DNA from 2 places in the Acidovorax sp. GW821-FHT09B03 genome. Region 1 is predicted to be linked to the other one. Evidence: predicted binding sites of a transcription regulator. Region 1 holds the regulator's gene; the other holds the start of a gene.
The links. The regulator sigma-54, encoded in region 1, starts transcription at its own class of promoters, with help from an activator protein. The targets are predictions, from matches to a motif close to TGGCANGNAANCTGCTTT.

Region 2: a site for sigma-54 is predicted at 754-771, ahead of AC07PA_RS29600 (ANTAR domain-containing response regulator). Genes of this name have one in related genera too.

What each region holds. Positions count from the first base shown of each region.
Region 1 is NZ_JBWKPP010000008.1:242,219-247,120, forward strand. Features, by position in the region: gene AC07PA_RS16960 (thioesterase family protein) at 6-458, opposite strand; gene AC07PA_RS16965 (hypothetical protein) at 885-1,433, shown strand; gene AC07PA_RS16970 (VOC family protein) at 1,436-1,822, shown strand; gene AC07PA_RS16975 (RNA polymerase factor sigma-54) at 1,823-3,424, opposite strand; gene lptB (LPS export ABC transporter ATP-binding protein) at 3,488-4,270, opposite strand; gene lptA (lipopolysaccharide transport periplasmic protein LptA) at 4,267-4,902, opposite strand, start outside.
Region 2 is NZ_JBWKPP010000025.1:64,064-68,965, forward strand. Features, by position in the region: gene AC07PA_RS29595 (branched-chain amino acid ABC transporter substrate-binding protein) at 1-574, opposite strand, end outside; gene AC07PA_RS29600 (ANTAR domain-containing response regulator) at 781-1,407, shown strand; gene AC07PA_RS29605 (CmpA/NrtA family ABC transporter substrate-binding protein) at 1,846-3,090, shown strand; gene ntrB (nitrate ABC transporter permease) at 3,142-4,074, shown strand; gene AC07PA_RS29615 (ABC transporter ATP-binding protein) at 4,071-4,892, shown strand.

The sequences.
Region 1 (4,902 bases):
CGCGCTTACGCAGCAGCGGTGCTGGAGGATGCGCGCGCCAGCAGCAGCTGGCGGATGGATTCGGGAATGGGCGCCACCTTGCGGTCGCTGCGGCCGATGAAGACGATGCCGACCTTGCCGCGTGCCACTTCGCGGCCCGAGGTCTTCTCGGTCATGCGGAACACGAGGTCGAAGCCGTAGCGGTTGAGGTCCTCGGGCGCCATCTCCACGCGCATGGTCTCGCCATGGAAGCCTTCGGACTTGTACTGCGCCACGATGTCGCCCACCACGGTGGACAGGCCACCCACATCCGCCTCGGGGTAGCCGAGCGACTGGAAGAAGCGCACGCGCGCCTCGGACACCAGGCTCAGCAGCTGCGCATTGTCCAGGTGCCCGCCCTGGTTGACATGGCTGATGTAGATCTGCAGCTCGGTGGCAAAACCGAAATGCGCGGGGAGGTCGAAAACAATGCGGGCCATGGGCAGGGAAACAGAGGGTCGAGAAAAGACAGCGAACCGGAGGCAAGGCGCCCCAAGGAAGCCCGCAAAGGGCATCCAGGATGCTGCAGGCCGGACGGCAGGAATGGCCCATACGGGTGAGGCCTTGCCCCGGCGGGCCTCGGAGCGGCAGAAGTCTCTTATGCTCCTGGAATAGCCGATTTTACCCGGAGCCCCATGCACACCCTGCGCTGCAGCCTGACCCTCGCCCTGATTGCGGCTGCGCTCATGGGCACGGCGCATGCCCAGACGCTCTACGAATCCGTGGACCGGCAAGGCCGCCTTTGCGCAACTGGGTGCGCGCGGCGTGCCGGTGCTGCTCACAATGGCCAGCGGGTGAACGGCTTCAGCGCCCCGTCCTACGACGCCGTCTTTGCCAAACGCCCATAACCCCCCCTCTTCCACTTCATGCTCCGCACTGCCCTCGCTTCGATTGCCTTTTTCCTGTGCCTGCCGGTTCTCGCCGAAGAACTGCGCGTTGCCCTGCCCGGCCGCGACGATCTGGTGATCGACCTGCCCGCGCAATGGCGCGTCCAGGTCCGCCGCCCGCACGGGGAGTTGCCGCCCTCGGTGGCCATCAGCGGCCCTGATGCCAAGGCCTTGCAGATGCTCATCACGCCCATCTGGCCTGTGGGCAGCGCGCCCAGGCCCCCCACCGCCGACGAGTTGCGGGGGCTGGTCCAGGCCGGTGCCACCCGGGCCCGGCCCAAGGCCGTCGAGAGCGACCTGCCCCTCAAGGACCTGGGTGCCGCGGGCAAGGTGGGCTACTACTTCTCGGCCACCGACCGCGCCCCCGAGCCGGACGGCTACAAGCACCTGACCCAGGGCGTGCTGGGCATGAACGAGCTGCGCGTGACCTTCACGGTGCTTGTCAACGGCGCTCCGCAGGAGCCTACGGCCCAGGCGCTGGAGCTGCTGCGCTCGCTGCGTCGCGCACCGGCCACGAAAGCGCCCTGATGGTGGCGGCCTCTTCTTCCGTGCCGCCCATCCTCGGCACCGTGATGCTCTACGCACGCGACATGCAGCGCACTGCGGCCTTCTACCGCACGCATTTCGGCCTGGAAACCACGGGCGAGGTGGTGGAAGGATTGATCGAACTGAATGCCCCCCAGGGCGGCGCCAGCATCCTCATACACCAGGCGGCCAAGAGCGTGAAGCTGGGCCAAGCGGGGGTGAAGCTGTGCTTTCATGTGCCCGACGTGGAAGCCTTCAAGGCCCATGCGCTGGCGCAGGACCTGGCCTTCGGCCCCACGCACCAGGCCAACGGCTATGCGTTCGCCAACGCCAAGGACCCGGACGGCAATGCCGTCAGCATCTCCAGCCGGGCCTTCCGCAGCCTGCCCTGATCAGAGCGCCTTGCGCAGGTTGGCCGGCGCGATCTTGAGCGCCTCGCGGTACTTGGCCACGGTGCGGCGCGCGCACTCGATGCCCTGCTCCTTGAGCATCTCGGCGATCTGGCTGTCCGACAGCGGCTTGGCCGGGCTTTCGGCCGCGACGAACTGCTTGATGAGGGCACGCACGGCCGTGCTCGATGCATTGCCGCCGGTCTCGGTGCCCAGGCCCGAACCGAAGAAATACTTGAGCTCGTAGGTGCCGATGGGCGTGGCCATGTACTTGGCCGTGGTCACGCGGCTGATGGTGGACTCGTGCAGGCCCAGCTCGTCGGCGATGTCGCGCAGCACCAGCGGGCGCATGGCCAGCTCGCCATGGGTGAAGAAGCTCTTTTGCCGCTCGACGATGGCGCGCGAGACGCGCAGGATGGTGTCGAAGCGCTGCTGGATGTTCTTGATGAACCAGCGCGCCTCCTGCAGCCGCTGCTGCATGGCCTGGTGGCCCTCGCCGCCCTTGTGGCCACGCAGGGCGCCGGCATAGATGTCGTGCACGCGCAAGCGCGGCATCACGTCGGGGTTCAGGGCCACGATGAAGTTGTGCTGCCCGTCGCGGCCATTGGCGCGCCCGGCCTTGCGCACGATGACGTCGGGCACGATGATGTTGCGCTCCACATCGACGAACTTGCGCCCCGGACGCGGCTCCAGCCGCGCGATCAGGGCCATGGCGGCGCGCGTGCGCTCCTCGCCGTCGCCGCACAGCTGCGTGAGGCGGCGGATGTCGCGGCGTGCCAGCATCTCCAGCGGCTGCTGGCACACGCGCAGCGCGGTCTGCACGGTGTCGGGGTCGGCATCGCTGTCTTCGTCGGCCGCCAGGGCCGTGAGCTGCAGCGTGAGGCATTCACCAAGGCCACGTGCACCCACGCCCACGGGCTCCAGGCTCTGCAGCAGGCGCAGCGCCACGGTGAAGCGGTGCACCAGCTCCTCGATCTGCTCCAGGTCGTCCGGGCCGGCCAGGGCGATGGCCAGCTCTTCCAGCGGCTCCTCGAGGTAGCCATCGTCGTTGAGCGATTCGATCAGGAAGCGCAGCGCCGCGCGGTCCACCTCGGACAGGCGCAGCGACAGCGCCTGGCGGTGCAGGAAGGCGGTCAGCGATTCATGGGTGCGGGCCAGCTCGGTGGCGTCGGCCTCGTCGCCCTCGGCATCGTTGCGGTTGCGGGCCGGCGCATCGCCACCCCACTCGGCATCGTTGGGGGACACGTCCACGGTGCCATCGCCGCTCCAGTCAGGCTCGTCGCTGGCGCTGCTGCCCAGTTCCGCGTCACTCTGGGGTGCATCGGGAACCGACTCGCTCGGCGTGCTGGAACCCGGTGCGTTGGAATAGACCGCGTCGTCAGCGCTGTAGTCGTCCGGCTGCACGGGCGCATCGGCCGTGTCCACGCCGAATTCTTCGCGCGGCGCCTCGTCGGCATTGCGCTCGAGAAAGGGGTTTTCGTCGAGCATCTGCTCGACCTCCTGGCCCAGCTCCAGCGTGGACAGCTGCAGCAAGCGGATGGACTGCTGCAGCTGGGGCGTGAGCGCCAGGTGCTGCGATACGCGCAGTGACAGGCCGGGCTTCATCGCACAGCCCCGGTGGGCTGCCGCGAAGGCAGGTGCATGGCGAACGTGCGGTCCATCGGTCTGCTACATGCGGAAGTGTTCACCCAGGTACACCCGGCGCACTTCGGCGTTGTCGACGATTTCGGACGGGGTTCCCTGGGCCAGCACGTGGCCGTCGCTGATGATGAAGGCGTGGTCGCAGATGCCCAGCGTCTCGCGCACGTTGTGGTCGGTGATGAGCACGCCGATACCGCGCGCCTTGAGAAAGCCGATGATGCGCTGGATCTCGATCACCGCAATGGGGTCGATGCCGGCAAACGGCTCGTCCAGCAGGATGAAGCGTGGTTGCGTGGCCAGCGCGCGGGCGATCTCCACGCGGCGGCGCTCACCGCCGGACAGGGCCAACGCAGGCGAGGCGCGCAGATGCTCCACGCGCAACTCCGTGAGCAGGGCCGTGAGGCGCTCCTCGATGGCCGCGCGCGGCAGCGGCTGGCCATCCTCGCCACGCTGCAGTTCGAGCACGGCACGCACGTTTTCTTCGACCGTGAGCTTGCGGAAGATCGAGGCTTCCTGCGGCAGGTAGGACAGGCCCAGGCGCGAGCGCCGGTGGATGGGCATGTGGGCCACCGAGTGGCCATCGATGCGGATGTCACCGGCATCGCTGCGCACCAGGCCCACGATCATGTAGAACGAGGTGGTCTTGCCCGCGCCATTGGGGCCCAGGAGCCCCACGACCTCGCCCTTTTGCACGACCAGCGACACATCCTTGACGACCTTGCGGCTGCCGTAGGACTTTTCGAGGTGGTGCACCTCCAGCCGGCTTTCCGCCGGTGAGCCGGCGACGGCGCTCACGTCGGGCCCGCTCACTTGGCGCCGCCGCTCAGGCTGTTGCTGGGGCGCAGGGTCGTGCCCGGTGCCGGGGCGGCAGGGGCAGCGGCGCTGGCCGGGGTTTCCTTGGGCGACAGGATGGCACGCACGCGGCCGCCGGGTGCCGGGGCATCGCCTGCGGCGTTGGTGCTGCCGCGCGGCTTGGCATCCACGGTGAACACGTCGGTCAGGTTGTTGTAGACGATGACCTGCCCGGTGATCTCGTCGGTCAGTGTGGATTCACGGAAGCGCCGCAGCTCGGCGCGGGTGATGAACTTCACGTTGTCGGCGCGGCCGTCGTACTCGATGACCTCGCTCTCGCCTTCGATGAACTCATCGGGTGCCCCGGCGAGGGTGTCGCGCTTCTGGCGGAAGAAGGCGCGCTTGCCCGGCTCGGCCGTGACCACGCCGAACTGGTAGCCATCGGCGTCCTGGCGCACGTCCAGACGCGCGCCACGCAGCACGATGGTGCCCTTGGTCATGACCACCCGGCCGGTGAACACGCTGGTCTGCTTGAGTTCATCGTGGCGCAGTGCATCGGCCTCGATGTTCATGGGCTTGTTGCGGTCGGCCTTTTCGGCATGGGCCGCAGTCTGGACAACGGCCAGGGCCGAGAGGAGGAGGATCGGGAG
Region 2 (4,902 bases), on a different contig from region 1:
CACCGTCGGCCAGGCCCTTGCCGTAAGGGGTGCCGTCGTCGAGCGCAGCATAGCGGCTGGCGCCCAGCTGGGTGGCAGCGAACGAGCCGATGGCGCGCGCCTGCAGGGTGTCGTTGGCCACCATGCGGAAGGTGGTGGGAAAGCCCAGCTGCGTGAACTTGGGGTTGGTGGAGATGGCGATCTGCGGGATGTCCTTGGCCGCGTAGATGGGGGCGGTCTCGATGCTCACGCCCGAGTTCAGGTGGCCGATGACCGCCACCACGCCGGCATCCACCAGTTGCTGGGCCACGGTCTTGCCGGTGGCGGCGTCAGCCCGATCGTCCACGGGCACGACCTCCAGCTTCACGCGCTTGCCGTCCACGGTGTAGCCGCCCTTGTTGAGCTCGGCCACGGCCAGGTTCACGCCGTTGAGCAGGTCCTGCCCCAAGGCGGCCAGGGGGCCGCTCAGGGGCTGGGCGACCCCGATTTTGATGGTGTCGGGCACTTTGCCGCAACCCGCCAACAAGGCGGTGGCGGCCACAGCGGTCAAGGCCAGGCTGGCCGAAAATCGGCGCCGGTCGATGGGCAGGTTCATGCAGGAAGCTCCATATCAGTATGTCAATGTGACCGGATGTATATGCGACGCCGCAAAGAGGCGCTATCGGGTATGCCCTCCCAATACTCACTCTATTAGCAAGTTTCAGGCCCTCGCCGCCATGGACCCGCCAAAACCAGGGTAGACCCCTGCCTGCACCAGCCCGGCGCACCAATTTATGGCGCAAATCTTGCTATGCTGACAGTATGAACGAGGCCTTGCGCATAGTGGTGGTCGCCCCCGATCTGGCGGTCACCGACCCCAACGACGAGCACGCCCTGCTGCAGGCAGAGCGCTCGCGGGCGCTGCGCATCGGCCTGCTGGAAAACAACTTCAACCTGGTGGCCACGCTGCCGTCGGACGTGTACCTGAGCGAGCGCCTGGCCCAGCTGCAGCCCGACCTCATCATCGTGGACGCCGAAAGCGAGGCACGCGATGCGCTGGAGCATGTGGTCATGGCCACGCGCGACGAGCGCCGCCCCATCGTCATGTTCACCAATGACGAGGACACCTCGCACGTGAAGGCGGCCGTGGCGGCCGGTGTGTCGGCTTACATCGTGGCCGGCCTGTCGCCCCAGCGCATCCGGCCCATCCTGGACGTGGCGATGGCGCGCTTCCAGCACGAGCAGGCGCTGCGCGCCGAGCTGGCCGACGCCAAGACCGAGCTCAAGGACCGCAAGACCATCGACCGCGCCAAGGGCCTGCTGATGGAGCGCCAGGGCCTTACCGAGCAGGCCGCATACGAGAAGCTGCGCAAGACGGCCATGGACAAGGGCCTCAAGCTGGTCGACGTTGCCCAGCGCATGCTCGACGTGGCCGATCTCCTGAGCTGACAGACCCCGGCGGCGCACGCCGCAGGGCCAGCATGCAGCGCCGCCAGCACACGCGGCGCACCACTCCCGCCCCCCGCCCTGCCCACCACGGCCCGCGATGGTGCAGCGCACAACACCTGTGCAGTCGAACACGGTGCAAGGCCGGCGCCTTGTCGTGGTGCATGTGGCCAGTCTCCTTTTGTCGATTGAATGTGTCGCTATCAAAAAAAGAGCTGACAGGCTGTCGAACAGGTTGGCACAGGGTTTGCATTACCTGGACAAGACCAACGGAGGTCTTCGATGAGCGGTATCCATCCAATGGCGGGCGGGTACCCCTCGCCACCGGACAGAGGCGTCCCCACCCGCGCTTGGCGCTGCGTGACTTTCTTTTGGAAGTTGCAGCAGCCCATGCGCCGAGGGGGACGCCTTTTTTGTTTTTCAAGCCACCAGGGAAGCACCATGACCGATCTGCTCAAAACCAGTCTCAACCGCCGCACCGTGCTGCAGGCCGCCACCGTGGGTGCCGTGGGCGTGAGCCCCGCCCTGCGCGCCCTTGTCCACGCACAGGGCTCGGACGCCCCCGAGAAGAAGGAAGTGAAGATCGGCTTCATCCCGCTGACCGATTGCGCCAGCGTGGTGATGGCCTCGGTGCTGGGCATCGACAAGAAGTACGGCGTGACCATCATCCCCACCAAGGAGGCGAGTTGGGCCGGCGTGCGCGACAAGCTGGTCAACGGCGAGCTGGACTTCGCCCACGTGCTCTACGGCCTCGTCTACGGCGTGCATCTGGGCATCGCCGGCCCCAAGAAGGACATGGCCGTGCTGATGAACCTGAACCACAACGGCCAGGCCATCACGCTGTCCAAGAAGCTGGCCGACAAGGGCGCCGTCAACGGCGCCGGCCTGGCCAAGCTCATGGCCAGCGAGAAGCGCGAGTACACATTCGCCCAGACCTTCCCCACCGGCACGCATGCCATGTGGCTGTACTACTGGCTGGCCGCGCATGGCATCGACCCGATGAAGGATGCCAAGGTCATCACCGTGCCGCCACCGCAGATGGTGGCCAACATGCGCGTGGGCAACATGGACGGCTTCTGCGTGGGCGAGCCCTGGAACCACCGCGCCATCATGGACGGCATCGGGGTGACCGCCACCACCACACAGGACATCTGGAAGGACCACCCCGAGAAGGTGCTGGGCACGACCTCGGAGTTCGTGCAGAAGTACCCCAACACGGCCCGCGCCGTGACGGCCGCCATCCTGGAAGCCGGTCGCTGGATCGACGAGAGCCTGGGCAACAAGAACAAGATGGCCGAGACCATCGCCGGCAAGGCCTACGTGAACACCGGCGTGGACGCCATCAACCAGCGCATCCTGGGCCGCTACCAGGACGGCATGGGCAAGACCTGGGACGACCCCAACCACATGAAGTTCTACAACGACGGTGCGGTGAACTTCCCCTACCTGTCGGACGGCATGTGGTTCCTGACCCAGCACAAACGCTGGGGCCTGCTCAAGGACCACCCCGACTACGCCGGCGTGGCCAAGGCCATCAACCGCACCGATGTCTACAAGCAGGCGGCCACCGCCTCCAAGACCCCGCTGCCCAAGAGCGAGATGCGCACGCACAAGCTCGTGGACGGCGTGGTCTGGGATGGCAAGGACCCCGCGAAGTACGCCGACGGTTTCAAGCTCAAGGCCTGACAGCCCCTTCCCCCGTACGCCCCACGTTCCCACCCGCACAGGAGATCCACCATGGTCAGTGCCGTTTTCCACTCCCCTCCCGCCGCGCTGCCGGCCGATGCACCGGCAGCGCCCGCCCGCGGCGCGGCCACCCAGGCCGAGGCCCGCAAGGAGCCCCCCGCCAGCGTGCCCGCGCCCCGCGCCCCGCGCGACTGGGCCGCGCTTTCGCGCAGCTTCTGGATGGCCGTGCTGCCGCCGCTGTGCGGCCTGGGCCTGCTCATCGGCCTGTGGGCGGTGGTGTCCACCACCACCGGCGGCAACATCCCCAGCCCGCTCGCCACCTGGGCCCAGGCACTGGACATCTTCAGCAACCCGTTCTACCGCAACGGCCCCAATGACCAGGGCGTGGGCTGGAACGTGCTGATGTCGCTGGAGCGCGTGGCCGTGGGCTTCGGCCTGGCGGCGCTGGTCGGCATCCCTGCAGGCTTCGTGATCGGGCGCTTCAACTTCCTCTCGCGCATGTTCAATCCGCTGATCAGCCTGCTGCGCCCGGTGTCGCCGCTGGCCTGGCTGCCCATCGGCCTGCTGGTGTTCAAGGGTGCCAACCCGGCCGCCATCTGGACCATCTTCATCTGCTCCATCTGGCCCATGGTCATCAACACCGCGGTGGGGGTGCAGCGTGTGCCGCAGGACTACATGAACGTGGCCCGCGTGCTCAACCTCTCGGAGTGGAAGATCGCCACCAAGATCCTGTTCCCCGCCGTGCTGCCCTACATGCTGACCGGCGTGCGCTTGGCCGTGGGCACGGCCTGGCTGGTGATCGTCGCCGCCGAGATGCTGACCGGCGGCGTGGGCATCGGCTTCTGGGTCTGGGACGAGTGGAACAACCTGAACGTCAAGAACATCATCATCGCGATCTTCGTGATCGGCATCGTGGGGCTGGCGCTGGAGTTCGCGCTCATCAAGCTGGCCACCGCATTCACATTCGAAGAGGTGAAAGCATGACTACCGCTACCGCATCGCAATCCGCCAAGTTCATCCAGGTGCAAGGGGTCGAACAGACCTTCAAGACCACCAAGGGCCTGTTCCCGGCACTCCGGGACATCCACCTGACCATCGCCAAGGGCGAGTTCGTGGCCCTCATCGGCCACTCGGGCTGCGGCAAGTCCACGCTCCTGAACCTGATCGCAGGCCTGACCACGCCCACGGCAGGGGCGCTGCTGTGCGCCAACAAGGAGATCAAGGGCCCCGGCCCCGAGCGCGCCGTGGTGTTCCAGAACCACTCGCTGCTGCCCTGGCTGACCTGCTTCGACAACGTCTACCTGGCGGTGGAGCGCGTGTTCGGCGCACGCGAAACCAAGGCCCAGCTCAAGGCCCGCACCGATGCGGCACTGGCCCTGGTGGGGCTGACGCATGCGGGCCAGAAGCGCCCCGGCGAAATCTCGGGCGGCATGAAGCAGCGCGTGGGCATCGCCCGCGCCCTGTCGATGGAGCCCCAGGTGCTGCTGATGGACGAGCCCTTCGGCGCCCTGGATGCCCTCACGCGCGCCAAGCTGCAGGACGAGTTGCTGGACATCGTGGCGCGCACGCAGAGCACCGTGGTCATGGTGACGCACGATGTGGACGAGGCGGTGCTGCTGTCCGACAAGATCGTGATGATGACCAACGGCCCGGCAGCCACCATCGGCGAGGTGCTGCAGGTCGACCTGCCCCGCCCGCGCAAGCGCGTGGAGCTGGCCGAAGACCCGCGATACGTGCACTACCGCAAGGCGGTGATCGATTTTCTCTACACGCGCCAGGGGCACGTCGAGAAGGCAGCATGAAGCCCCGCGC